Regions from separate parts of the Pseudomonas sp. GW821-FHT07F05 genome, predicted to be linked through region 1. Evidence: predicted binding sites of a transcription regulator. Region 1 holds the regulator's gene; each other region holds the start of a gene.
What was found. The regulator FliA, encoded in region 1, starts transcription of late flagellar genes. The targets are predictions, from matches to a motif close to CTAAAGTTTNNNNNNNNNNNGCCGNTAA.
Positions count from the first base shown of each region.

Region 2: the regulator FliA is predicted to act here: its motif matches at 1,763-1,790, upstream of AC07RO_RS26580 (flagellin N-terminal helical domain-containing protein).
Region 3: the regulator FliA is predicted to act here: its motif matches at 2,235-2,262, upstream of AC07RO_RS06945 (methyl-accepting chemotaxis protein).
Region 4: the regulator FliA is predicted to act here: its motif matches at 4,672-4,699, upstream of AC07RO_RS10335 (methyl-accepting chemotaxis protein).

Region 1 covers NZ_JBWKQL010000004.1:17,992-25,178, forward strand. Annotated here, with positions in the region: gene flhF (flagellar biosynthesis GTPase FlhF) at 1-1,240, shown strand, start outside; gene fleN (flagellar synthesis regulator FleN) at 1,359-2,192, shown strand; gene fliA (RNA polymerase sigma factor FliA) at 2,189-2,932, shown strand; gene AC07RO_RS11360 (chemotaxis response regulator CheY) at 3,174-3,548, shown strand; gene AC07RO_RS11365 (protein phosphatase CheZ) at 3,568-4,356, shown strand; gene AC07RO_RS11370 (chemotaxis protein CheA) at 4,501-6,840, shown strand.
Region 2 covers NZ_JBWKQL010000023.1:13,881-21,067, forward strand. Annotated here, with positions in the region: gene AC07RO_RS26575 (flagellin domain-containing protein) at 1-374, opposite strand, end outside; gene AC07RO_RS26580 (flagellin N-terminal helical domain-containing protein) at 673-1,683, opposite strand; gene AC07RO_RS26585 (hypothetical protein) at 1,971-2,219, opposite strand; gene AC07RO_RS26590 (motility associated factor glycosyltransferase family protein) at 2,216-3,511, opposite strand; gene AC07RO_RS26595 (ketoacyl-ACP synthase III) at 3,613-4,545, opposite strand; gene pseI (pseudaminic acid synthase) at 5,145-6,197, opposite strand; gene pseG (UDP-2,4-diacetamido-2,4,6-trideoxy-beta-L-altropyranose hydrolase) at 6,268-7,187, opposite strand, start outside.
Region 3 covers NZ_JBWKQL010000002.1:636,478-643,664, forward strand. Annotated here, with positions in the region: gene AC07RO_RS06940 (CBS domain-containing protein) at 1-119, shown strand, start outside; gene AC07RO_RS06945 (methyl-accepting chemotaxis protein) at 189-2,183, opposite strand; gene AC07RO_RS06950 (hypothetical protein) at 2,303-2,989, opposite strand; gene mltA (murein transglycosylase A) at 3,279-4,436, shown strand; gene AC07RO_RS06960 (MFS transporter) at 4,556-5,767, shown strand; gene AC07RO_RS06965 (DUF2934 domain-containing protein) at 5,842-6,129, opposite strand; gene AC07RO_RS06970 (ElaB/YgaM/YqjD family protein) at 6,251-6,583, opposite strand; gene pseH (UDP-4-amino-4,6-dideoxy-N-acetyl-beta-L-altrosamine N-acetyltransferase) at 6,752-7,187, shown strand, end outside.
Region 4 covers NZ_JBWKQL010000003.1:558,946-566,132, reverse strand. Annotated here, with positions in the region: gene AC07RO_RS10355 (IlvD/Edd family dehydratase) at 1-930, shown strand, start outside; gene AC07RO_RS10350 (FadR/GntR family transcriptional regulator) at 1,340-2,062, shown strand; gene AC07RO_RS10345 (sensor histidine kinase) at 2,154-2,846, opposite strand; gene AC07RO_RS10340 (response regulator) at 2,843-4,447, opposite strand; gene AC07RO_RS10335 (methyl-accepting chemotaxis protein) at 4,758-6,398, shown strand; gene mqo (malate dehydrogenase (quinone)) at 6,777-7,187, shown strand, end outside.

The sequences.
Region 1 (7,187 bases):
TGGCGGCGTGGAACTGACCGCCGCCCTGGACTACAAGCTGTCTGCGCTGGCCCCGCGTGTACCGAACATCGAACTCGAAGATGAGCTGCGCAAGACTCAGTCGCTCATCGTCACTGCTCAGGCTGAGCTGACCCACCGCAGCGAGCTGGACACTGTCGCCAACCGTCAGTTGTTCGCCGGACTTGCGATGGATGACAGCAAGCAGATCGAACCGACGCTGGAAGAACCGTTTCGCCCGTCCGTCCACGCCGCAGTGGCCGCCGAACGCGCCGAGCGCAACGCCGAGCCGGGCGTTGGCGACCGTGCCTACGAAGCGATGCGCTCCGAATTGAACGGCCTGCGCGAACTGCTGGAAGTCCAGCTGGGCTCGCTGGCCTGGAACCAGCTGCGAGACGGCCGTCCGCAACAGGCCAATCTGTGGCGCCGTCTGCAACGGGTCGGCCTTTCCGGCCCGCTGTCCCGCGACTTGCTGGCGATGGTCCCGGACTCCAACGATCAGGCTCACACCTGGCGCATGCTGCTGGCCCATCTGGCCCGCATGATTGCCACGCCGGACGTCGAGCCACTGGAAGAGGGCGGTGTGATTGCCATGGTCGGTCCTGCCGGCATGGGCAAAACCACCACGCTGGCTAAACTGGCGGCCCGATATGTGTTGAAATACGGCGCGCAAAATATCGCGCTGGTGAGCATGGACAGTTTCCGCATTGGCGCTCAGGAGCAACTGAAAACCCTGGGCCGGATCCTCAATGTACCGGTCACCCACGTCGACCCGGGCCAGTCCCTGGCACAGGCGCTGGAGCCGCTGTTGCGCAAGCGCGTGGTGTTGATCGACACCGCCGGCCTGCAAGCCAGCGATCCGGCCCTGCGTCTGCAACTGGAAACCCTCGCCGGGCGTGGCATCAAGGCGCGCAACTACCTGGTGCTGGCGACGACCAGCCAGAAGCAGGTGCTGTCAGCGGCTTATCACAGTTACAAACGTTGCGGCCTGGCCGGGTGCATCCTGACCAAGCTCGACGAAACGGCCAGCCTGGGCGAAGTGCTCAGCCTGGCCGTGACACACGAACTGCCTGTGGCCTATCTCACCGATGGCCCACGGATACCGGATGATCTGCATTTGCCGCGTCGGCACCAATTGGTGAGCCGGGCTGTCAGCGTGCAGATGCAGGAGGAGCCAAGCGAGGAAGCGATGGCGGATATGTTTGCGGATCTTTATCACAGCACCGGCAAGCGCGCGGGCTAGGTGAAGAAAATGACAGTGGAATTTTCCTGCATCGATGGTCTGCCAGGCATTGTTCAGACACTGAACGTGCAGCCCGACATGTGGCTTAGGTCTAAGCAAGACAAGGTAAACAATTAACATGGGCAGCATGCATCCCGTACAGGTTATCGCGGTGACCGGTGGCAAAGGTGGCGTAGGCAAGACCAACGTTTCAGTGAATCTTTCACTGGCACTGGCCGAGCTGGGACGTCGCGTCATGCTGCTGGACGCCGATCTGGGTCTGGCCAACGTCGACGTATTGTTGGGTCTGACCCCCAAACGCACCCTCGCTGATGTCATCGAAGGGCGGTGCGAGCTGCGCGATGTCTTGCTGCAAGGCCCGGGCGGTGTACGCATCGTGCCGGCGGCATCGGGCACCCAGAGCATGGTCCACCTGACCCCGGCGCAGCATGCCGGGCTGATTCAGGCGTTCAGTGACATTGGCGACAATCTCGATGTGCTGGTCATCGATACCGCCGCCGGCATCGGCGAGTCGGTGGTGAGCTTCGTCCGCGCGGCCCAGGAAGTGCTGCTGGTGGTGTGCGACGAGCCCACATCGATCACCGACGCCTATGCCCTGATCAAACTGCTCAACCGCGATTACGGCATGAACCGCTTCCGCGTCCTGGCCAACATGGCCCAGAGCCCGCAGGAAGGACGCAACCTCTTCGCCAAGCTGACCAAAGTCACCGACCGTTTTCTCGACGTGGCCCTGCAGTATGTGGGCGCCGTGCCGTACGACGAATGCGTACGCAAGGCCGTGCAGAAACAGCGCGCCGTGTACGAAGCGTTTCCGCGTTCCAAATGTGCCCTGGCGTTCAAGGCCATCGCGCAGAAAGTCGACACCTGGCCGCTCCCGGCGAACCCGCGCGGCCACCTGGAATTTTTCGTAGAACGCCTCGTGCATCAAACCAGCGCAGGGCCCGTCTCATGACAGCAAGTGGCTATCGCATGTACAGCAAATCGTCCAAAGACTCCCAGTATGAGCTGATCGAGCGTTATGCCCCGCTGGTCAAACGAATCGCCTACCACTTGCTGGCGCGTCTGCCGGCCAGCGTGCAGGTCGAGGATTTGATCCAGGCGGGCATGATTGGCTTGCTCGAAGTCTCGACCAAATACGACTCCACCAAAGGGGCCAGCTTCGAGACGTACGCGGGTATTCGTATCCGTGGTGCGATGCTCGACGAAGTGCGCAAGGGGGACTGGGCGCCGCGCTCGGTCCACCGCAACACGCGCATGGTCAGTGACGCGATTCGTGCAATCGAAGCAAAAACCGGCCGTGACGCTAAAGATCACGAGGTTGCTGCCGAACTTGAAATGAGTCTCGACGATTACTACGGGATTTTGAACGATACCCTGGGCAGCCGCCTGTTCAGTTTCGACGACCTGTTGCAGGACGGCGAACACGAAGGGCTGCACGAGGACGGCGCGAGCCAGTCCCTCGAACCGTCGCGGGATCTGGAAGACGAGCGCTTCCAGGCTGCGCTGGCCGAGGCCATTGCCAACTTGCCCGAACGTGAACGCCTGGTGTTGTCGCTGTACTACGACGAAGAGCTGAACCTCAAGGAAATCGGTGAGGTCCTGGGGGTCAGCGAGTCGCGGGTCAGCCAGCTGCACAGTCAATGCGCGGCGCGGTTGCGCGGTCGTCTTGGCGAGTGGCGCGCACGTTCGTGAATCAGGCGCAGGCCGCGAGGCCTGCGTGTTGCGTGTAAGACCGGCTGTGCAAGACGTGAGCGGGAAGCAAATGAGACACGGCAGGAGTCGGTCGAACCGGGTCGTAGATGATCCGGTTTCGCTGCGCTTGTTCCGGTCGATTCCACCCCCTCTTGATGTTCGGCACAGCCGGTATTGATTGAACGCGCGTTCAGGTGCTGAACGCGTTAAAGACTGCTTGGAGGTCGAATTGGACAAGAACATGAAAATCCTCATCGTTGATGACTTCTCAACGATGCGGCGGATCATAAAAAACCTGTTGCGTGACCTTGGGTTCACCAACACGGCCGAAGCAGATGACGGACTCACCGCATTGCCGATGCTGCAAAGCGGCGCTTTTGACTTCCTCGTCACTGACTGGAACATGCCGGGCATGTCCGGCATCGACCTGTTGCGTCAGGTGCGTGCCGACGAGCGTCTGCGCAGCCTGCCGGTGCTGATGGTCACTGCCGAAGCCAAGCGCGAGCAGATCATCGAAGCCGCTCAGGCCGGTGTGAACGGCTACGTGGTGAAGCCGTTCACCGCGCAAGTGCTCAAAGAAAAAATCGAAAAGATATTCGAGCGCGTCAATAGCTGATGTCCGCTGCGAGGGCGCTATGGATTCCAAAGATTCGACAATGGGTGACTTTGAGTCAACCCTGAAGAAACACGCACAAGAGCTGGTCGCGAGCCTTGAAAAAGGCAAGTTCGGCGATGCCGTGCAACTGATCCATGAGCTTAACCAGACCCGCGACCGCGGCCTGTATCAGGAAGTCGGCAAACTGACGCGCGAGCTGCACAGCGCGATCGTCAACTTCCAGATCGACCCGAACATGCCGCAGGCCGAGGAGGTCTCCCAGATCACCGACGCCACCGAGCGGCTGTCGTACGTCGTCAGGCTGACTGAAAACGCGGCGAACCGGACCATGGATCTGGTAGAACTGAGCACGCCGTTGATGCACGGGCTCACTGAAGACGCCAAGTCGTTGAGCGCCGATTGGGGACGCTTCATGCGCCGCGAGATCAGCGCCGAAGAGTTTCGTGATCTGGCCCGCCGCGTCGATGTGTTCCTGACCCGCAGCGAGAAGGAGACCACCGAGGTCTCTGCGCACCTGAACGACATTCTGCTGGCCCAGGATTACCAGGACCTCACCGGTCAGGTGATCAAGCGCGTGACCACGCTGGTCACGGAAGTCGAGCGCAATCTGCTCAAGCTGGTGCTCATGGCGAGCCAGGTGGACCGCTTCGCGGGCATCGAGCACGACCAGGAAATGTTCCGTCAGCAAAAAGAACAAGAAAAACTTCACTCCAAGGGTGAAGGTCCGCAGATTCATGCCGATAAACGTGAAGACGTTGTATCCGGACAGGATGATGTTGACGATCTGCTATCCAGCCTCGGATTCTGATTCGGTCATTCTGTCTCGGACTTCAGGTTTTCTGTGAAAGTGGCTGCTGGACCCGCGCGCCAATGCTTCGACGAAAGCAATGCGCGCAGGCCGTCAGTGCAGCCTCCGGATCGGTTTGACGGTTAATTTTAGGAGCACCCCCCAATGAGCTTCGGCGCCGATGAAGAAATCCTTCAGGATTTTCTGGTAGAGGCCGGCGAGATTCTCGAGCTGTTGTCAGAGCAGTTGGTCGAGCTGGAAAGCCGGCCTGACGATGCGGACCTGCTCAATGCAATTTTTCGCGGTTTTCACACTGTAAAAGGGGGCGCCGGCTTCCTCCAGCTCAACGAGCTGGTTGAATGCTGTCACATCGCCGAGAACGTGTTCGACATCCTGCGCAAGGGTGAGCGTCGCGTCGACTCGGAGCTCATGGACGTGGTGCTCGAAGCACTCGACACCGTAAACAGCATGTTCGGTCAGGTGCGCGAGCGTTCTGCCGTCACCCCGGCCACGCCTGAATTGCTGGCCGCGCTGGCTCGCCTGGCCGAGCCAGCCTCGGCAGAAGAAATCGCTGCGGCACCGGTGGTGGTTGAAGAGCCGGTCGCTGAAGCGCCGTCCGAAGACATCACCGATCTGGAATTCGAACAGCTGCTGGATTCGCTCAACGCCGTCAAGGCGCAAGCGGCAGGTGCTCCTGCACCGGCTCCGTCTGCGCCTGTTGCCGCGGCACCCGTTGCAGCAGCGCCGGCAGCAGCGGCTTCCGCTGCACCGGCTGGCACGGCGGCCAGCGATGAAATCACTGACGCCGAATTCGAATCACTCCTCGATCAGTTGCATGGCAAAGGCCAGTTCGCCGTTGATGCGGTGCAACCGCCGGCGGCTGTGACGCCGTCTGCCGCACCGGCCAGTGACGAAATCACTGACGACGAATTCGAGTCGCTGCTGGATCAGTTGCACGGCAAAGGCTCGTTCTCGCCGGACGCCGTCGGCGCTGCGGCTCCTGGCGCTGCGGCACCTGCTGCCGCTGCACCTGCCGCGCCGGTTGCGCCCGCCGCTGCGTCGAAAGCCGCTGCGTCGGACGAGATCACCGACAACGAATTCGAAGACCTGCTGGATCAGTTGCACGGCAAAGGCAAGTTCGAACCTGCCGTGGCTGCCGGCGCACCTGCAGCGCCGGCCGCAGCGGCACCGACCAAGAAGCCCGAGCCCGCCAAAGCCGAACCGGCCAAAGCGACGCCTGCTGCTGCAGCGCCGGCCAAAGCTGCACCCGCTGCTGCTCCAGCACCGGCTCGCGCTGCGGCGCCGGCGCCCAGCGAAAAACCGCCGTCTGAAGCGGAAACCACCGTGCGCGTCGATACCGCGCGGCTGGATGAAATCATGAACATGGTCGGCGAACTGGTGCTGGTGCGTAACCGCCTGGTCCGCCTGGGCGCCAACAGCGCCGATGAAGCCATGTCCAAGGCCGTGTCCAACCTGGACGTGGTCACCGCTGACCTGCAGACCGCGGTCATGAAGACCCGCATGCAGCCGATCAAGAAAGTGTTCGGTCGCTTCCCGCGACTGGTTCGCGATCTGGCGCGTCAGTTGAAGAAAGAAATCAGCCTTGAACTGGTGGGTGAAGAAACCGACCTGGACAAGAACCTCGTCGAGGCTCTGGCCGACCCGCTGGTCCACTTGGTGCGCAACGCGGTCGACCACGGTATCGAGTCGCCGGAAGAGCGCGAGGCGTCGGGCAAGTCCCGGAACGGTCGTGTAATTCTGGCCGCCGAACAGGAAGGCGATCACATCCTGCTGTCGATTTCCGATGACGGCAAAGGCATGGACCCTGCGGTCCTGCGTGCCATCGCGGTCAAGCGTGGCGTGATGGACAAGGATGCAGCGGATCGCCTCAGCGACACCGACTGCTACAACCTGATCTTCGCGCCGGGCTTCTCGACCAAGACCGAGATTTCCGATGTGTCCGGGCGTGGCGTGGGCATGGACGTGGTGAAGACCAAGATCGCTCAGCTCAACGGCTCGATCAGCATCAATTCCACCAAAGGCCTGGGTTCGAAGATCATCATCAAGGTGCCGCTGACCCTGGCGATCATGCCGACGCTGATGGTCATGCTGGGCAACCAGGCCTTCGCGTTCCCGCTGGTCAACGTCAACGAGATCTTCCACCTGGACCTGTCGACCACCAACGTCGTCGACGGTCAGGAAGTGGTGATCGTGCGCGACAAGGCGCTGCCGTTGTTCTACCTCAAGCGCTGGTTGATCAGCTCGGCGGCTCACGAGGAGCAGCGCGAAGGCCACGTGGTGATTCTGTCGGTGGGCACGCAACGCATCGGATTCGTGGTGGATCAGTTGGTCGGCCAGGAAGAAGTGGTGATCAAGCCGCTGGGCAAAATGCTGCAAGGCACGCCAGGCATGTCGGGCGCGACCATCACCGGTGACGGCCGTATCGCACTGATTCTCGATGTCCCGAGCATGCTCAAGCGCTATGCGGCCCGACGGATTGGTTAAGCAGGATCGGCTTCGGTAGGGCGGCTTTCGATTTTTGGTGGGACCGGCTTCAGCCGGGAATAGGGCGGCGAAAACACTGTGGATTTTCGGTGTGACACTCGACGCCTTCCCGGCTAAAGCCGGTCCCACTAACGGCATGCGGAGGGCGCCTTGCGAGGTTTTTCAGTGGGACCGGCTTCAGCCGGGAAGAGGGCAGGGTGAACACCCTTGATTTTTCGGTGTGACACCCGACGCCTTCCCGGCTAACGCCGGCCCTACAAATAGACCCGGTCTCGTTTTAAGCGCGAAAAACGGTCCCACTGGCCTGTCTCGTTTCGCCAATGTGACCCAAGCTACGTGATTCAGGG
Region 2 (7,187 bases), on a different contig from region 1:
CGGGTCAGTTCGTCCGACATTTGGGCGTATTCGGAGTCCAGTGCGCCACGGTCAGCAGTACCGTTCGTGTCGTTTCGGGACTGAACAGCCAGTTCACGCATACGCTGCAGAATGTTGGTCGATTCTTGCAGAGCGCCTTCAGCGGTCTGAGCGATCGAGATACCGTCGTTGGCGTTCTTGATGGCAACAGTCTGGCCGCGGATTTGCGACGTTTCGCGGGTTGCGATCTGCAGGCCGGCTGCGTCGTCTTTAGCGCTGTTGATTTTCAGACCGGAAGACAGACGAGTCATCGAAGTCGACAGTGCATCGGAAGCTTTGGACAGGTTCTTCTGAACAGCCAGGGAAGCTACGTTGGTGTTTACGCCTAAAGCCATGATGAATTCCTCGTGAGTTGTTTGCTGCGGCTATCCGGCCCTGGCAAGCGCCGGGTGTGGCCTAGAGAACCTACGTAATGTTTATCGTCGCGGTTGCCAGGAGCTTGAGGGCTTTTTCAAATTTATTTGCCACCAGAGCGCCACCCCCGCAGTTTGTTGTCCGGGGATACACAGCGTTTCGGCGCAACCCCTGGAAGCTTTAACCTGACTCAGCGATTTGTTAACCAGTTCTCATAAACCCGGGCGCTTCTGCGGCGCGCCCGGACTTTGCTTGGCCTTATCTATAGAGGCGTGTGGGTTATTGCAGCAGCTTCAGCACGGCGGCGGGAAGCTGGTTGGCTTGGGCCAGGATGGCGGTGGACGCTTGCTGAAGGGTCTGTTGCTTGGTGAGCTCGGCGGTTTCGGCGGCGAAGTCGACGTCTTCGATTCGACCACGTGAAGCCGTCACGTTTTCCACGATATTGGAAATGTTAGAAATAGTAGATGTCAGCCGGTTTTGCTTGGCCCCAAGCTCAGCAGTGGCTGCAGAGACCGTGGCCAACGCCTTATCAATTTGAATAATCGCGTCATCGATATTTTTTGCCGTTACAGCGGACTCCAGCTCAAGCTCTTCCTTGGTGGGCTGCAATGGGTTCGCTCGCGCCAGCCCTTCATAGATGCCGGTTCCATCAATTTTGGGGGTGATGTTATCTCCAATCTTTACATCTCTGTTACCCACCACGAGAGGCTTGTTATTGGTGGTATCCGGGAGTGCCGCTGCAAGCACTGGAATATCTGCTTTTGCAGTAAACAGCGCTTTACCGGAAAAGTCTTCTGTAAGAGCGATATCAATCTGCTCATCAGGTCCAGTGTTCGCCCCTACATGGAAGGTGAGGATACCTGCACTTCCGTCAAGCAGCTTCAAGTCCTGCCCAAACTTCGTACTGCCGGCAAGACGATTGAGCTCGGCAACTTTCTCGTCAAATTCCTTATTGGATGCAGCACGATCGCTCGAGCTGTTTGTGCCATTTTTCGCCTGAACGGCTAGTTCGCGCATGCGCTGCAAGATACCAATCGACTCTTGCAATGCACCCTCGGTTGTTTGAATTACCGAGATCGCATCATTCGCATTTCTCGCTGCGACAGTGAGCCCTCTAATTTGGGTTGTAAGCCGGGTCGCAATCTGCATGCCAGCTGCGTCATCTTTGGCACTGTTGATACGCAAACCTGAGGAAAGCCTCGTCATGGCGGTGCTTAGGGAGTCGGAAGAGCGGCCCAGATTCCGCTGAACAGACAGCGACGCAATATTGGTATTTACGGTTAAAGCCATTTTGAATTCCTCGTTGATAGAAACGGAGGGCTCTCTAATATCGGGGAAGTCCATTTCTCCCGGAGAACCTACAGTCCCGGTATCGACGATTTGCATAGTGGCTTTAACAACAAACATGGCGCACGGGTTGCGCCATCACGACAGTTGAAGGGTAATAAATTGGCTAACGCATTAATTGTAATAGATATTAAAAAAACATAAAAAAACGGCCGCTGCGGGCCGCTTAATTCAGATCAAACTGAAACTAATGTAGGAGTTTTCTCTAACTTCCCGACAATAGGAAAGTGTCAGACTTCAAGAAACTCGACTTCAAGCCAATCCGCCACCCCCAACCAATCCTGCCGCTCCTGGCACACCAGAATCGCACTCAACACCCTCCCCCATTCAGCCTGTCTATCAGCAGAAACCCCATCCATCAGCGGCAGCGATCGATCAATCAACTCGACCATTTTCAAGGCCCCTTCGATATCCCGGCCAAGACGAAACAGCTTCGCGCAGTCGCGGGCTTCTTCTACAACGTGTTCAGGCAGGGTCATGGCGCGGTCCAGTCCGGGTCGAAGTCGGCGCCGGCGATCAAAGCACCGTCGCGGCTGGTGTTGAGGAACGTGACCTCGGGGTGGCGGGCGATGAAGCGTTCCAGTTCGATGAGGTAGCTGCGGAAATTGAGCTGCGTCTTGACCTTGTTGCCCCGGCCGTCGCGCACCCAGTGTTTGGCGATGCTCAGGGCAGGCCCCAGATCGCCGTCCTGCCACCCGGTGTGGGTCTTGCCGCCGGGAAAGGCGAAGTCGGCGCCGAAGAGGGTGATCCGCGCGGCGCCCATTTTGACCGCGAGATCGACGGCCGGATGAATGACGCTGCCCCCCACATGCAAGGTGGCCTTGGGAATCTGCTCGCGCAGCCGCGCATACAGCGGGCTGGTGGAATAGCCGACGTAGCGCGGGCCTTGCCAGCTTCGCAGCATCTCGGCGTCCTGGCCCGGCACATAGACCAGCGTGATGTGCGCCGAATCCTCGGCGGGGAGATGTCGCGGGGTGATGCGGTGGTCGATGCTCACCACCACATCCGGGGTGATGCCCTGATTGCGCAGCGGCACGTAGGCCGTATCGACACAAATGATCAGGGGCCGGTTGGCGCTGTTTGACGTGCTCAAGAGACGCGGCAAATGCTGTTGCAGACTCGGCCCCGTGGCGATGACGAACACGTCGCACCCGGATTGAGTGTCAAACAGCTCGGCGACATCGGCGTCCTGTTGCAGCAGCGCCCTGCCCTGCTCCAGCAAACGCGTGTTGTCGGGGGTGTCGGCGGCGAACGCCTGATTGTTGAAGTCGACATGCACCTCGCTGACCAGCCGATCGCGGATCCGCGCGCTGCTGTCGTCGGCCAGCACCAGTTCGGCCGGCAGCGCGAAGAATGGCAGGAGGATTTCGCTCCGGGCATCGGCGTACGCGAGGTTCACGCGGGGGTCGGACAGCCAGTCATCCTGTTCCAGCAGTTGCAGCACCAGGGCGAACAGCGCGCCATTGAGGATGTGAACGTGCAGCGTTTGCAGGGAAGCGTCGGCCAGCAATACCCGCTGCAGATCGCCGAGGGCGGTGCCGTAAAGGTGAACGACGGGGCTGTTGCCGGGGAGGCTTTGTGCCTGGGTGTGCGCTTCGGCGAGGCGATCATGGCGGCTGGTGAGCTGGATCCCGCCAATGCTGAGGGTCGATTGTCGGCCTTCGATCAACTGCGCAGGAATGGATTCGATGTGTTCGGCGCTCAACCGCTGCGCCACGTCAGGCCAGCGCTGTTGGATCACGGCGAGGTTGCGCTGGAAAAACTCGCTCATGACGGCAGTCCTTTTCCTATTGGAAGTGCAGAACGCACAACGGCGACCTGATAAATCAGCGTCGCCGTTGTGCAGGCTGGGATCAGCCTGGTGACGCGATGTCAGGGACGATAAAGGATCGCCGAGCCCCACGACAAGCCCACGCCGAAACCACTGACCGCGATGCGCTTCCAGGTGGCGTTCATGACGTGTTTTTCCAGCAGCAGCGGAATGCTGGACGACACCGTATTGCCGGTCTCAAGCATGTCCTTGACGAATTTCTCCGGCGACTTGCCGTCCTCGAACCGACGGGCGACCGCATCGACGATGGCCGCGCTGCCCTGGTGGATGCAGAACGCATCGACGTCGGAGGATTGCAGGCCGGAGTCTTCGAGCAATTCGTTGAGGTGCGCCGGCACTTTGACCAGCGCGAAGTTGAACACCTGACGCCCGTTCATGTAGAACGCGCCGTCGGTGGTCTTGAGGAACTCCGCCCCCGAGCCGTCGGTGCCGAACTTGGATTTGCCCAGCTGCCACGGCGCGTCATCGCTCATCCAGGTGGCGGTGGCGGCGTCGCCGAAGAGCATGGTGGTGTTGCGGTCTTCCGGGTCGACGATCTTCGAATACGGGTCGGCGGTGACCAGCAGGCCGTTTTTCAACCCGGTCGCTTCCATGAAGCCTTTCAGCGCATAGATACCGTAGACATAACCCGAGCAACCCAGGGAAATGTCGAACGCGGCGATGTGGGTCGGCAGGCCGAGTTTGTGTTGAACGATGGCGGCTGTGTGGGGCAGGCCCTCTTCGTCGCCGTTCTGGGTGACGACGATCAGTGCGTCGACGGTGTCCCGCGACAGACCGGGGTTGTTGGCGAACAGCTGGTTGACCGCTTCGACGCACAGGTCCGAGGTTTCCTGGGTGTCGTCTTTGCGCGGCAGAAAAGCAGAACCGATCTTGCCAAGGATGAAGTCTTCATCCTTTCCGAATTTGGCACCCTGGGCGTAATTGTCGACGCCGGCTGTGGGCACATAACTCGCTATGCTCTTGATGCCAATCATCATGGCTTCCCAATAAAAAACTGCTGAACATCACCCGGCGCGGTTAGGCGGGGCGTTGAAAATCCGGGGCTTGCGGCCTGAAAAAAGGGCAACGTACAGGTCGGGGCAGTACCAGAATCGCTCTGGAATCAGCCCGACGACGTCACGGCCCGCCAACACGATACAGTGAAGATGCCCGTTATGACCCACAGGTCACCAAAAGTTTTACAAGCTTTTAGCTGACCGACAGGTACGGCGCAACATCAGATCGCCGGTCAGACAGGCAATTGACATGAAGATGTCACGGGATTGTGGCGGGTGGTTGAACGTCCGCGAGGCTTCAGTGAGACCGGCTTCAGCCGGGAAGAGGCCCTGATATGCGCCGTCAATTTCGCGGCGTGACGAATGCCGCCTTCCCGGCTAAAGCCGGTCCCACATTTGCGTTCACATCCAATCTCACTGACTGCATGCGTTGTTTTAGTGGGACCGGCTTTAGCCGGGAAGAGGCCCTTGTGTGCGCCGACAATTTCGCGGTGTGACGAATGCCGCCTTCCCGGCTAAAGCCGGTCCTACATTCGCGTTCACAGCCAATTGGCGGCTAAGGCCGGGCCCGTATTTGCCTAACCCACCACATCCCAGCTCAGCGCCGAGCCGCGTTTCAGCGCGTGTCGGGCCTTGCGCCCGAGGACGGCGTCGATGTGTTTGGGCGCCAGGCCAAGGCCGGGGCGGATGGCGCGGATGTTGTCCGGGGTGAAAGCCTCGCCCTCGGCGATGTCCCGCACCACATACAACGAGCGGCGGTATTGCAGCGATTTCTGTTCGGCTTCAGTGGCGCCGTATTGCACGTGGCCCATGCCTTGCCAGGCGCGCTCGGTTTCAATGACCAGGCTGGCCATTTCTGCTGGCTCCAGCGAGAAACTGGCGTCGACCCCGCCGTCGGCGCGGTCGAGGGTGAAGTGCTTTTCGATGACCGTCGCGCCCATGGCCACCGCCGCCACCGACACGCCAACGCCCATGGTGTGATCGGACAAGCCGACCTGGCAGCCAAACAGCCCGGCCATATGCGGAATTGTGCGCACGTGGCTGTTGGCCGGTGTCGCCGGGTAGGTGCTGGTGCATTTCAGCAGCACCAGATCCTTGCAGCCCGCCGCACGCGCAGCGCGCACGCTTTCGTCCAGCTCGGCGATGCTGGCCATGCCGGTGGAGATGATCATCGGTTTCCCTGTGGCCGCCACCTTGCGAATCAGCGGGATGTCGGTGTTCTCAAAGCTGGCGATCTTGTAGGCCGGCACGTCGAGGCTTTCGAGAAAGTCCACGGCGGTCTCGTCGAAAGGCGTCGAAAATGCCAGCAGCCCCAGTTCTTTCGCACGGGCGAAGATCGGCGCATGCCATTCCCAAGGCGTATGCGCCTGTTCATACAGCGCATACAGCGAGGTCCCGGCCCACAAGCTGTTGGGGTCTTTGATGAAGAATTCGCCCTCGGCGATGTCCAGGGTCATGGTGTCGGCGGTGTAGGTTTGCAGCTTGAGGGCGTGGGCGCCCGCCTTGGCCGCCGCCTCGACGATGCGCAATGCCTGATCCAGCGACTGATTATGGTTGCCGCTCATCTCGGCAATGATGAACGGCGGCGCGTCGGGGCCGATGGTTCGGGAACCGATCTTGAAAGAATTCATCGTTGCTCACTCGCTGCACTGACATCGGCCGGCACTAGGCCAAACGATGAAAATAAGAACGGGCAGTGGCTCATGCGCCCTGCCCCTTTGCCGCGTTATCGGCAACTGTCGCCAATGCATCAGCGATGCGCCGGGCACCTCGGCCATCCACCAACAACCTCGATTGATCGGCAAATGACTGGCGTAACGGGGCATCACCGCAAAGCCGCTCGATGGCGTCGTGCAAACGCCCGGGCTCAAGCTGCACATGGGGCCCGAGAAACTCATGCACACCGGCCTCGGCCAGCAATTGCGCATTGAGCTGCTGATTGTTCGCCACCGAAATACAGATCGTCGGCAAGCCCAGCGCTGCACGCTCCCAGGTGGTGCCGCCGCCGGCGCCGATAAACAGATCGGCCGCCTGCATCAGCGCGAAAAAATCACCGGTCAGCGTGTGCAGCCGCCACTCAGGTCGAGAGGCCGCCAGCTCGCTCATCGCCTGCCAGTGGGGGTTGTGCAAACCGGCGACGAAATCCACCTGCAGATCGTCGAACCCCTGAAGCGCCTGCATCGTGGTGTAAACCTGACCGGCCGCATCGAAGCCGCCAAAATTGACCAGCACCCGCTCCACCCGAGGCTTGATCGCGATGGGCTCGCACTGAAACTCCTCGCGCAGCAACGCAAATCTCGGCCCCAGAAAGGTCTGGCACTCAGGACCAACCCAAGCGGCATAGGGCTGATCCAGGGCCTGAGCGCTGTAATTCTGGTCCAGCAACACTTCGACCGCATGGGGCCGATTGGCCAGATCGTCGATCGCCATGACCCGATGGGCGAGACCGCGCGCCGCCGTTTCCCAGCGTGCATCCAGCCCGTAATGGTCGACGATCAGCCAGTCAAAGGGCGGCTCATCTTCAATCTCTTCGGCCAAGGCGGACAGGTCCGCCTGCCACGGCAACGCCGCTTCGATGTCCGAGTCTTCTTCAGCACCATAGCGGGCGGGCAGCACATGGG
Region 3 (7,187 bases), on a different contig from region 1:
TGGACGAAGGCCGGCTGATCGGTCTGCTGTCCATCGGCGACCTGGTCAAGGCGGCCATCGCCGAGCAGGCCAGGCTGATCGAAAAAATGCAGGAATACATTCGCGGCGAAAGCTACTGAGCATCCACACGAAAAAGCCGGAGCTTTAAGGGCTCCGGCTTTGTGTTGTGCGAGTGAATGAATCGCCGGTTAGCGAACCTTGAAGCGATCGATCATCGCCACCAGTCGCTCGTTGGACGCCATCAGCGCGTCAACGCTGGTGTCGGTCTGCTGACCACAGCCCACCAGCTCACCGACCATGTGCCGAATGGCGATCATGTTCTGGTTGATCTCCTCGGTCACCGCGCTCTGCTCCTCTGCCGCCGTTGCAATGTGCGCGCTCAGGTCATGAATGCGCAGCACGGAACCAGCCATGCCATCCAGGCCTTCGTTGACCCGCGACGTGCGGTCGGCGGTGGACTGGCAGCTGACTTTGGTTTTTTCCATCGCGCCCACGGCAGTGCTCACGCCCTGCTCCAGCCGCGCGAGCATCTCGTTGATCTCCGACGTGCTCTGCTGGGTACGACCGGCCAGCGCCCGCACCTCATCGGCCACCACCGCAAAGCCACGGCCCTGCTCACCTGCCCGCGCCGCTTCAATGGCCGCGTTGAGGGCCAGCAGGTTGGTTTGCTGGGCGATGCCGCCGATAACCCCGAGCACATCGGTGATGCGCTTGGCATCGACCTGCATTTCCTGCACGTATTTCGTCGCGTCTTCGACTTCCGCCACCAAGGCCCGCACGCTGACCGAGGCTTCGTCGACGACGTCACGGGAACGCTGCGCTGCGTCATTGGCCGATTGGGTAAAGCTCGCCGTCTGCGTCGCGCTCTCGGCGACGCTGTCGGCGGTGGCGCTCATCTCGTTGATCGCGGTCACCGCCTGATCGGTTTCCGAAGCGTGACGGTTGAGGATCTGGTTGATGTTGCGCGACTGATCCTGCAACTGCACCAGCCCGGCCGAGATCTGCTCGGTGCCGTTGCGCACCTCGACAATCATGGCTTGCTGGAAGGCGATGAACTTGTTGACCGAATGGCCAACAGCGTCCAGCTCGTCCTGGCCTTTGATCGGAATACGGCGGGTCAGGTCAGCCTCACCCGAAGACAGCGCGTCGATGTTGGTGCGCAGAACGGTCACGCGTGCCAGCAGACGGTGGAAGGCAAAGCCCAGCACCACCAGCAACAGAATGACCAGCGGGATCTGCAACCAGCCCAGGGTCTTCAGCACTTCGGTGCTGCTGGCGGTGAGCATGGCGGTCGGCAGCGACGTGGCGATGACCCACGGCGTGCCCGCGACCGGACGCAGGAAGAAGGTCAGATCACCCAGTTGCGGGTCGATGTATTCCTGGGAATACACAGCGTCGCCGGAGATCTTGCCCAGACCCTCCTGAATGGCCTTGGCGAACATCGACTGGCCGCTGAAGCCGGAAATGTTCTTGAGGATGATTTCGCCGGGGATGCGGCTCTGGTTGGTCAGGATCTTGCCGTCGCGCTCGACGATCATCACCTGACCCTGAATGTCTTTTTCCTTTTCCTGGATCAGGCCGTTGAAGAAGCCCAGGGTGACGTCGATGGTCGAAACGCCGTACAGCGCGCCATCCTTGTAGATGCCCATGGCGCAGTTGGTGCGCGGCTGCGGGCTGGCTTCGTCCTGGTAGGCAGCGGCCCAGGCGCATTTGCCCTTGGGTGCGTTCTGCCCGGCGCGGTGCCATGGCTGTTCCCAGTAGTTGGGCGCAGGGTCGGAGTTCCAGAAGGTGCTCACCACCAGTTGGCCACTGCCGTCACGGTGGAAGAATGAGCTGTGCTTGTTGCGCCCCGGGGTGCGCTTGTCCGGCATCGGCCAGACGCCGCCGCCAAAGACTTTCTGATCGCCGTACTGATCAACCAGGCCTGGCAGCACCTTGTCGATGCCATCGCTGTCCAGCAGCGGCACCGCCTGGGTGATCGCCCGGGACTGGGCCTCTACGCGGGCCAAGTCCGACAGGATACGCGTGCCGATCTGATCAACCTGGCTCAGGACTACCTGCTCCTGGGTCGCGCGGACCTTGGGCGTGACCAAGTGAACGATGCCCTGTTCAGTGATCACCGCGATCACCACAATCAAGGCCACAAATATGACCGTATAGCGCGCCTGCACTGTTTTAAACATCGTCGTCCCCATGCCAAATATTTTGTAATTGTTTTGCATACTCCTGATGGGCTATCGACCGAAAGTCGCCAAGGATGAGGGGCGCAAAAAAAAGGTTTTTCCCCCGGCCCGGCGGGGCGTCATTGCACCGGGAGGAAGTTCAGGAACAGCAGGCTCTGGGCGTAATTCAAACCGATGCGTCTATATCGCTCGTCGAGCATCTGGGTGAGCAGATCCAGGCGCGCCACGATCTTGCCGAATTCAGTGGCAAAACTGAGGTTGCTGCCCTCCTCCGAAATTTCGTTGGAGAACAGCAACAGCTCGCCATTGGCGTTCTGTCGCTGGCTCAGCAGCCAGGTGGCCTTCTCGATATTGCGCGCGGCGTTGCTGACGAAGGTCGGGTTGATCTGGTCGGTCATGAAAAATTCCAGGCGCCCGCCGTGGGCCGTGACCAGCATGCTGCCGATGGCATAGATGAACGCACCGACGCGGTCGCCAAGAAACTCCGGGCTCAGGGCGTAGCTCAGCGCGGCGAGGTCACGCCGGGTGCCCAACTGCGGCAACGGCTTCTGTTGCTCGATGGCCTGTCGCACGTTGCGCTCCGCACTTGCGGCGTCAACGAAGCCGGACTTGCGCCACTCGCCGGGATTGCGCAGGTAGAGTTTGTTCATCAGCAGATAGAGGCTGTCGAGGTTGTCGGCCATGGCCAGTGTGGCCATGCGGTCCACGCTGGTCTGGAAGAACTCCTGGGGGCGGGTCTCGCTGAACTGCGTGGCGACATCCCGGCCGTCCTGGCGCGTACAACCCGCCGCGCAGAGCCCGAGCATGCACAGGGCAAACAGCGGGCGCAGGTGACGGCAAACGGATAAAACAGTGAACACGGCGAGCATCAATCCCAGGTTTCAACGAACGGGACACCGCGTTCATCAGCGCGTCCCGGCCAAGGTCAGAACGGCTGAAGGCAAAAAAGTGCAATGTCGGCGGCAAATCCGCGTTTAAAGCGGTTCGGCAGACATGTGAGCTTTCATGCAAATGATTCCCTCATCCATTTGACGCCGCCGTCCGCTTTCACCAAGCTAGCCGCCTTCGCATGATTCTCAGGAAACACCCCGCGTGATGACCACAAGCCTGCTCTGGCGCCGTTTCGTATTTTGCCTCGCTCCCCTGATCGCCCTGCTCGCCGCCTGTGACGGCGGTGCGCCGAAGACCAAGCCCTCCGAAGCGACGACCTACGTCAGCGTCGAGTGGGACAAACTGCCGGCGGTGAACGACACCGACCTGATGGCGGGCTACAACAGCTGGTTCTCGGCGTGCAAGCGTCTGGCCAAAGACCCGGTCTGGGGTGGCACGTGCGCCCTCGCCGCCCAGGTGCCACAAAATCCTGCGGCGGTGCGCGACTTTCTCAAGAACCAGCTGCAGGTCTACAGCCTGCGTTCCTCCGAGCACGGCGCCAACGGCCTTATCACCGGCTATTACGAGCCCATCTACAAAGGCAGCGAGCAGCGCAACGACGCACACCCGGTGGCGGTGTATGGCGTGCCCGATGACCTGATCATCGTCAACCTCGACAGCATCTATCCCGAGCTCAAGGGCAAGCGCCTGCGCGGGCGCCTTGACGGCCGCGTGCTGCGTCCCTACGACGACGCCGCCACCATCGGCAACAAAGGCGCCAACGCCCCCGTGCTGGCCTGGCTGGAAAACCCCATCGACCTGCAGTTCCTGCAAATCCAGGGATCGGGTCGGGTTCAGCTGGAGAACGGCCGTCAGCTGCGCATCGCCTATGCCGATCAGAACGGCTACCCGTACAAGCCGATCGGCCGCTGGCTGGTGGAGCAAGGGCAATTGACCAAGGACGAAGTGTCCATGGGCCGCATCCGCGACTGGGCGATTGCGCACCCCGAACGCGTGAATGAACTGCTGGGCAGCAACCCGAGCTACGTATTCTTCACTCAGCGCCCGGACAGCACCGAAGGCCCGCGCGGCTCGCTGAACGTGCCGCTGACCGCTGGCTACAGCGTGGCGATTGATCGCAAGGTCATCCCCCTCGGCAGCCTGTTGTGGCTGTCATCGACCCGCCCCGACGGCACGCCGCTGGTACGCCCGGTTGCGGCGCAGGACACCGGCGGCGCCATCGCCGGCGAAGTCCGCGCCGATATGTTCTGGGGCACCGGCGACGCGGCCGGCGAGCTGGCTGGCAATATGAAGCAGCAAGGCCAGATCTGGATGCTGTGGCCTAAAGGTGCGGCCCTGCCGGATGCCAAACCCAAGGACTGATCGAGCTGAACCGCCGCCTGATACGCCACCCGCGTCAGGCGGCGTGTATCGCGGGTTGAACTGAAATCGGTTTCAGGCATCACAGCATGCTTCTTCCCGGAAACCCTTCTCGATCTCCCATGAATACCTCCGACACCCCGCATGACTTCAACATGGGCTGGCTGCTCTTCGCCCTCGCCATGGGCGCGTTTGCCATCGGCACCACCGAATTTGCCTCGATGACCCTGCTGCCGTTTATTGCCGGCGATTTCCAGGTCACCCAGCCGCTCGCCGGGCACGCCATCAGTGCCTATGCATTGGGCGTGGTGATTGGCTCACCGGTGATCATGGTCCTCGGCGTACGCCTGCCGCGACGGGCGCTACTGGTGGCCCTCGCTGCCTTCATCGGAATCGCCAATGGGCTGAGTGCCGTGGCGCCTTCGCTGCCGTGGCTGGTGTTCTTCCGCTTTCTGAGCGGGTTTCCCCATGGCGCGTATTTCGGCGTGGCCATGCTGCTGGCCGCGTCCCTGGTGCCGAAGAATCGCCGCGCCCAGGCCGTCTCCCGCGTTTTCATGGGGCTGACCATCGCCACCATCATCGGCGTGCCGTTCGCCACCTGGATCGGCCAGACCATCGGCTGGCGCTGGGGCATGGCCATTGTTGCCGGGCTGGCTGCCATCACGGCGGTGCTGATCCGCTGCCTCGCCCCCGCGTCCCCTGCCCAGGCAGACGCCAGCCCGTTGCGCGAACTCAACGCCCTGCGCTCGCGGCAGGTGTGGCTGACCCTGGGCATCGCCGGGATCGGCTTCGGCGGGATCTTCTGCGTGTACACCTATCTGGCCGCCACCCTGATCGAGGTCACCCATGCATCGAGCTTCATGATTCCGGTGGTAATGGCGGTGTTCGGTCTGGGTACCACGGTGGGCAATCTGATCTGCGGCTGGGCCGCCGACCGCGCCACCATGCTCGCCGCTGGCGTCTCGCTGGGCTTCACCGCGCTGGTGCTGGCGCTGTATCCCTCGGCCACCGATAACCTGTGGCTGCTCATTCCGCTGGTGTTTTTCATTGGTTGCGGCGTGGGCCTGGCGGCGATCCTGCAAACCCGCCTGATGGACGTTGCGCCCCATGCGCAATCTCTCGCGGGCGCACTGGTGCAGAGCGCGTTCAATATGGCCAACGCCATTGGGCCGCTGGCGGGTGGCGCCGTGATTGCGGCGGGATACGGCCTGCCGGCCACGGGCTATGCGGCAGCGGCATTGACGCTGGGCGGTCTGGGCATGTGGTATTGGGCGCTGATGGATGCACGGCAGGGTGATCGCCGCGTTGCCCGGCAGGCTTCCGGGTCAGTCTGATGCCGCGAGCTGTTTGATTGCGCGGTTGATCCGAGCTCTGCCCTGACACTGCGTCCGGGCGAGCTCCAGACCTGTCACACGTTGGGGTCTGCCTCATCGGGCGACGGGAACAACGTATCGACCTTGTGCTTGCTTGAAGTGCGAACCGGCGCCATGGCAGCGGACTCCGCCAGGCGTGTGGCCATTTCCCAGTGACGGGATTCCTGCCCTTCAGGCTTGCCTTCGGACTCCCAGATCAACTGGGCCAACTGACGAACAGTGTCTTCGTCGACATTCATGCGTATCCCCCATTGATGCTTGCGCAGGACATTGGCCGGCGCCAGAGCGGTGCCGAATCCAGCCTCCGCTACGGTACCCGCCATGAATAGTACCAGCCGATAACGAGGGTAAATGACGGGCGTGCAAAGGCCGGCGAACGCAAGCCGGCCGCTGGTCGGACTTAACGGATCCACCGGAAATCGGCGGCGAACCACGATGGCCTCCTCAATCCCTGTTGCGTTTGAGCAACAGGCTGGCAACCAGGCCAAGGCCTGCAGCCACGCCGACGGCGGCCCAGGGATGGGTCGTCACGTAGGATTTGGCATTGCCCACCGCGCGGGTCAACGCAGGTTGGGCTTCCATCTCGATCTCGGTCACTGCGCTGGTGCCGCGGGCCAGAAAATCCTTCAGCCGCTCACGGGCCTGGGTGGTGCGATCCTCATTCAAGGCATCCCCAGCCGCCAGCAAGGCATTGGTCTCGTCGAGAAAAGTGTTCAGCTCGGAACGGGTTTTCTGATAAAGATCGTCACGCAGTTGTTCGGTGATATCGCTTGCCATAATAGTTTTGCCTCCTGGGTGTGAGAAAGGTTGACTGAAGCGCCAATCGATTCGTTCCAGTGACTTCGAAAAAACCTCTTTTCGCCGCACCGCAATTGATCATGCACCGCTCGCGGTGCAGCCTGAATCGGGATTCAACAGCCGTATGACGTATTTAAAAGGGACTCAATGAAAGTCGTGCCGATCCTCGAACTGCCCGCCGATCAACAGGCCAGCGTTCGGCAACTGCGCAACCAGCCAGACGTGCGCAAGTTCATGTACACGGACCATGAAATCGGCGAGGCCGAGCATCTGAACTGGCTTGAGGGGCTGCGTGACAGCGCCCGGCAGCAGGTCTTCGTCATCGTGATGGAAGCTGCGCCCGTTGGCGTTGTGTCCCTGAGCGCCATCAACACCACCCACGGCACAGCGGACTGGGCCTTTTATCTCGACACCACGCTGCAGGGCAAAGGGCTCGGCAGTCAGGTGGAGTTGTGGATGCTCGACCACGCGTTCGGCGCTGCAGGACTGGAAAAACTCAATTGCGAAGTGCTTGAGATCAACCCGGCGGTGATCAAGATGCACCAGAAATTCGGCTTTGTGATCGAGGGCGTACGGCGGGAAC
Region 4 (7,187 bases), on a different contig from region 1:
ATCGGTGGTTCGACCAACGCTGTTATCCACCTCAAGGCCATCGCCGGTCGCATCGGCGTGGACCTGGAACTGGACGACTGGACCCGCATTGGTCGCGGCACGCCGACGCTGGTGGACCTGCAGCCTTCCGGGCGCTTCCTGATGGAAGAGTTCTACTACGCTGGCGGCCTGCCTGCGGTGTTGCGTCGTCTCGGCGAGAACAACCTGATTCCCCACCCCGACGCCTTGACCGCCAACGGCAAGACGCTGTGGGAAAACGTGCAGAACTCGCCGATCTATGGCGACGACGAAGTGATCCGCGCCATCGACAATCCGCTAGTGGCCGATGGCGGTATCTGCGTGCTGCGCGGCAACCTTGCGCCGCTGGGTGCGGTGCTCAAACCGTCCGCTGCCACGCCTGCGCTGATGAAGCACCGGGGTCGCGCGGTGGTGTTCGAAAACTTCGACATGTACAAGGCGCGCATCAACGATCCGGATCTGGACGTGGATGCCAGCAGCATTCTGGTGATGAAGAACTGCGGGCCAAAGGGTTATCCGGGCATGGCCGAAGTCGGGAACATGGGTCTGCCGGCCAAGCTGCTGGCCCAAGGCGTAACCGACATGGTGCGGATTTCCGATGCGCGCATGAGCGGCACGGCGTATGGGACTGTGGTTTTGCACGTGGCGCCCGAAGCAGCAGCGGGTGGTCCGTTGGCGGTGGTGCAGGAAGGCGATTTCATCGAACTGGATTGCGCGACCGGCCGCTTGCACCTGGACATCCCGGAAGCGGAACTGGCCGCGCGTCTGGCCGATTGGCAGGCACCGCCACAGCTGCTGATCGGCGGATATCGTCAGCTGTACATCGATCATGTGATGCAGGCGGATCAGGGTTGCGACTTCGACTTCCTGGTCGGCATGCGCGGCTCGGAAGTGCCACGGCATTCCCATTGATTGAGAGCCATTGATTGAATGCGCCACGCCGCCGGCCCTGCGGAAGCGACCGGGGTGGCGCTCCACCTTGCTCGCGAATGCTGACTTCCAGCCGCTAGATGTCCAGCGGCTGGACTGGCTTCTTCGTGAGCAAGCTCACTCCCACAGGTCCTCGGCATGGCTCGAAATCTCAAGTCACCCACGGTCTCGTGGGAGCGAGCTTGCTCGCGAATGCTGATTTTCCGCCATTAAAGATGCAGCGGCTGGACTGACGCTTTCGCGAGCAGGCTCGCTCCCACAGGATCTGCGTCAGTCGCGGGAATCCAGTTTGTTCAGCCGCAACCAATCCGGGTCATTTCGAGCGGCGCGTCTCTTTGTCCGCCAATGCTATGATGCGCCGCATTCACCGCTCAGGATTGCCCCGCGCCCCATGGATTACCGTAAGCCCTCCGACCGTAAAAGCATGCACTCGCGCATTGTCCAGGACATCGGCATGCAGATTGTCTCGGGCCGCTTCAAGCCCGATGACAAACTCCCCGCCGAAGCCCTGCTCTGTGAAGAATATGCCGTCAGTCGTCCTGTGCTGCGCGAAGCCACGCGGGTGTTGGTCGCCAAAGGGCTGGTGTATTCCCGGCCACGGGTGGGCACGGTGGTCAAGCCGCGCCGCGAATGGCACATCCTCGACCCCGACGTGCTGCACTGGCTAATGCAAAGCTCGCCACAAAACGAGTTTTTTGCCCTGCTCACCAGCGTGCGCAGCATCATCGAACCGGCCGCCGCCGCCCTCGCCGCGCAACACGCGACCCCTGAAGACATCACCGCCATCGGCGAGGCCTACGAGCGCATGGCTGCCGCGCCGACCGTTGAAGACGTGCTGCAACCGGACCTCGATTTCCACAGCCGCATCGCCGACGCCACCCACAACGACTTGCTCGCGCACTTGTGCAACATGCTCTCGCTGGCCTTGCGCGAGGCGTTGAAGCATTCCAACAAACGCCCGAACCTGCACGAGCTGGCATTGCCACGCCATCGTGCGATCCTCACCGCCATCGAAAACCGCGATGCACTGGGCGCTCACCACGCCACGCTGGTGCAACTGGATGATGCGCGCAACGCGCTGAATGTGGTGCTGGGGCAAGGGGTGAAGTTGTAGCCTCGTGAAAACGAATAAGGGCGTCTTGCTGAGCTCGACAGCAGATCAAAGGCTTCCCGGCTGAAGCCGGTCCTACTGACTGCACACAGTCTCAGGGCAGATAAATGCTGAACAGCCCGCCGCCCAGCTCGCCGCCGTTGGCGATTTCGATGTGGCCATGGACGCCTTTGCGCTGATGCTGTCTGGCGATGTTCGCCGCGAAATACAAGCCCAACCCGGTGCTCCCGCTGTTCTGATTGATGCCCAGCACGTAATCGGTCTGTTCCTCGATCATGCGTAGCGGAAACCCCGGTCCGTCGTCGTTGATGCTGATCACCAGTTGCTCGCCGACCTGCCCTGCCGTAATCAACACTTCACTGCGCGCAAAGCGAATGGCGTTGATGACCACGTTGGACACCACTGAACCGACCAGCTCGCGATCAAAGAAGCCCGGCAGACCGAAGTCGTTTACCGCATAGCGCGCCGTGATGCCACGACTGACGAGCACTTCCTGATGGAACGCCAGCTGCGCTTCAATGAAGTCATCCAGCTCGTGATAATCGGGGCGCATCGGCAGCTGGTTCACCCCCAGCTTGTAGAGCCCGAGCAACTGCACCAGCATGCCATTGAGGTGGGCGAACTCGTAATCGATGACGCCTTGATCCGGCGTACCACGACAGGCCTCCGGGAGCTGCTTGACCCATTGGCCGTGGGCCTGGATCAACGACCCCAGCGCGTTCTTCATGTCGTGAACGGTGGACGCAATCACCATCGAGAAGTCGAGCCCGAGATCCTGATCTTTCATTCGCCGAAAGCCCTGAGTCGCAGTTTCTGGAAACGCTCGAAGCGCGGGTCGGTCTCCGGCATCTTGCCGACCATCTTGAGACTGCTCTGGCATTCCGCCAGGCTCGCCGCGTCGAGATTCTGGACGCCCATGTGCAGCAATGACTGCGCCATGTTCAGGGCGATACTGATGTTCTTCGGTTGCAGGGCCAGGCCCTGACGGAACAGGTCCTGCGCCTCGCCGAGCTTGCCGGCGCGGTAGCAGCGAATGCCCTGGATATTGAAATCGATGGCCGCTTTGCCGGCGCCGAGAATCTCGGGATCGTCGGTCTGCCTGGCGATGTTCTGCATCACCACTGGATCGTCGCCGTAGATTTCGGCACAGCTTTTCAGAATGCCCGCGCCAGCGTCTTCCTGACCGAGCGCCTTGAGCTGCGAAGCCACCGCCAGCGCCGCATCGGCGCTGAGAAACTGCTCCATGCCCTCAAGCCGTTCCATTGCCTGCTCGGTCAGCTTGGCGGCCATTTCCGGATCGGAGGACGCGACGCTGGTGGCTTTCATCAGACGCGCGCGCACTTGCAGGCCGGCGTCGTTGCCGTTTTCCTTGGCGACTTCGGTGAGGGTCTGGTTGATCTCGATGCGGGTGCGGGCATCCAGCCCGCGCTCGCCGCCACGGCTGATCAGTGCCTGAGCAAAACCGAGGTTGGTCTCCGGGTCCTTGAAGCGGGAGAACTGGCCTTGGGAAACGGCCTGACGATAGGCCTTCGAAGCACCATCGAAGTCCTCGTTTTCCAGCGCCAGCTTGCCCAGCAGACGCTGACGGCGCACCGCATACGGCGATAACCGCACCGCCTCTTCCAGCATCTTCTGCGCACGCTTGTTGTCGCCGCTGGCCACCAACACGTCGGCCAGCCCGTCGTACAGCACCGGCATGGCATTGAAGGCGCGAATCGCTTCTTCGTACACGCCCTGCGCTTCAGCGTTGCGCCCGCGCTTGAACAGCAGCTTGCCCAGCGCCACATACGCCCAGGGTTGCGGGCGGTCGGCGAGGATCGACTTGAGAAAGGCCTCGAGCGGCTCGTGCTGATTGAGGTCACGCAGTGCATCGGCTTTGTAGCGCAGGCACAGCGGCGCAAAACGTGGGTCCTGCTTGGTCAGCGCAGCACAGGCCGTCAACACCTCGGTCGGATTGCCACGGTCAAGCGCTTGCAGGATCGGCTTGAGCAGGGTCTTGCGCTGGGAGATCTTCTCCAGACGCTGAGCCAGGCTCGCACGGTTGAACGGCTTGGTCAGGTACGCATCCGGCTCCCACTCCAGCGCGCTCATCACCATCGCCTGGCTGTTCTCGGCAGTGACCATGACGAACACGCTTTCGTGGCTGATCAGTCGATCGGACATCAGGTCTTCGAGCACCTGCTGGCCGTTCTTCTTGCCGTCACCCAGATTGAAGTCGTGGAGGATGAAGTCGTAGCGCTTCTGCGCGCACATCTTCAGCGCCTCCTCGCCGGTGTCGGCAGTGTCCACCGCCTTGACGCCCAACTCGCGCAGCATCGAGCGGACCGAACTGCGGAAGTCGGAAAAATCGTCGACGATCAGAAAGGTTTTTTGGTTCCACGCCAGCATCGAGATTCCTGTCACCGGATAAATAGTCGGCCCTGAGGCACTTGCAAGGGCGGCGGTCTCGTTCCCGGTCTGGGCAGAGAGGGCCAATAAAGTTGCGGCATGACGCCACTTGTCCGAGTTATCGGCGGCAGCAGGGCAAAGCTTAGGCACGCCATGCGGGAAAAAATCACGCCCTCGCGCCGTGTTGACAGGGCATCGACGCGAAAGGAGGCATACGCCAACGGGTAAAGTCCTTGGGTGTGCAGCCGATATCCAGTCATGCAACGCGTACCCAACCAGCCGCAACCCCATCCCCGTTCGAGTGCACTCCATGTCCTGGCTGACCGACCTGAAATTGAAGACCAAGCTCCTTTCGGCTTTCTGTCTGTGCGCGCTGATCACCGTGGTGGTGGGTGTACTGGGGCAGAGCGGTATTTCCCGGCTGTATGAACTGTTTGAAAACACGGTGAGCGACAATCTGGTGTCGATCGCCAAGGTCGATTCGGTGAAGGCCAACGTCATCGCCACCAACCGCGACTTTTTCAAAGCCATCGGACTGAGCGCACTCAAGGCCAACCCGGACGACATCAACGCAGCCATCCAGTCCCTAAAGGAAAACCAGGCCCAGGCCGAGACCGACTTCAGGACCTACCGCGCCACGCCACTTGATCCGGATGAAAAAGCCGCAGGCGATGACTTCGAACGCGACTGGGCCGCTTACATCAGCGCCGCCCTCAATGCGCTGTCTGTGGCGCAGAGTGGCGACCTTGAGCAAGCCAGCAAATTGGCCGCCACCAGCGTAACGCCTAGCTATCGCAAGACCATGGGCGAGCTGAAAATCATGATTGAATCCAACCTGCGGCAAGCCAATGAGCAGGCCCAGCAAGGCATCGAAACGGACAAGCAGGTGACGTGGATTCTGATCATCGGTTCGTTGATCGCGGTGGTGTGCGCCATTGCGTTGGGGCTGATCGTCACCCGCATGATCACTCGGCCGATCTATCAATCCGTGGCCAGCGCCACCCGAGTGGCGGGCGGTGATCTGAGCCAGACCATCGCGGTCGGCGGTCAGGACGAAACCGGCCAGTTGCTCAAGGCGCTGTCCAACATGCAGGGCAGCCTGAAAGGCACGGTTCAGCAAATCGCCACCGCTTCGGATCAACTGGCGTCCGCCGCTGAAGAACTGACCATGGTGACCGACGACAGCACCCGGGGGCTAATGCGTCAGAACGATGAAATCCAGCAAGCCGCCACGGCCGTCAACGAGATGACCGCTGCGGTGGAAGAAGTGGCGCGCAACGCCGCGAGCGCTTCGCAGGTGTCTGCGCAGACCTCCGAAGATGCCATCAAGGGCCAGCAACAAGTGCAGCAGGCTGTCACCGCGATGAACACCATGACCGTGGAAATCACCGAATCGACCCAACGCGTCGAAGCGCTGGCCGGGCAGATCCGCGACATCACCAAAGTCCTCGACGTGATCCGCGGTATTGCCGAGCAGACCAACCTGCTCGCGCTCAATGCGGCCATCGAAGCGGCCCGCGCCGGCGAGCAAGGCCGTGGCTTTGCGGTGGTGGCGGACGAAGTACGTGCCCTCGCCCACCGCACTCAAACCTCCACCGGCGAAATCGAATCGATGATCACCAAGGTGCGCAATGGCGCCGACGAAGCCGTGCAGGCCATGGGCAAGAGCCAGGCGATCGCCGTGCATACCCAGTCACTGGCCACCGAAGCCGGCCACGCGCTGGAACGCATCAGCGAAGGCGTCAGCCAGATGAACGAACGCAACCTGGTGATCGCCAGCGCAGCGGAGGAGCAGGCGCAAGCGGCCCGCGAAGTGGACCGCAACCTGGTGAACATCCAGGACCTGTCGACCCAAACCGCAGCCGGCGCCAATCAGACCAGCGCGTCGAGTCAGGCGTTGTCGCGGCTGGCCGTTTCCTTCCACTCCATGGTCGGCAAATTCACCCTTTAAACGGCTTGGCGTTTCGGCGCCCGGCCAGCCAATCGCCACCCTGAGACAAAATGGCGTATTGACTAATTTGACACCCGATTTGTCGAAAATGACATTTCGGGTACAATCCCCGCCCGCCGCAGGGGATGGACCTGATGACCAGGTCCTGCGGTGGATGATGTTTACTCAAGCTGCTGATTCCAATGATCGAATAAAAAGCACAGCACCGAGGGACATAGAACACGAGGTCGACCTTTTCACTGGCCTTTTGACCCTTCCTCCTCGTTTTCCGAGAGCGAAGCCTGTCTGACGTTCGCGCCGCACACTGGCGCCCGGCATCGCAGGACGTTGCGCGACGATTGCTGCAGGCGGATAACTTTCTATCTATTGGATGATTCGATGTTCAAGAAAACGAGCACCGCTCTACTGGGCCTCGCGATTTCGGCCACCTTCCTGCAAGCCCATGCCGCAGAAAGCAAGAAAGTCGATGTACTGCTGATCGGCGGCGGCATCATGAGTTCGACCCTGGGCGTCTGGCTCAATGAACTCGAGCCGAGCTGGTCGATGGAAATGGTCGAGCGCCTCGACGCCGTCGCCGAAGAAAGCTCCAACGGCTGGAACAACGCCGGCACCGGTCACTCCGGTCTCGCCGAGCTGAACTACACGCCTGAAGACAAAGACGGCAAGGTCAACATCTCCAAAGCCATCGAGATCAACGAAGCCTTCCAGGTCACCCGTCAGTTCCTGTCCTGGCAGGTCCGCCAGAACGTCCTGAAGAACCCGCCTTCGTTCATCAACACCACACCGCAC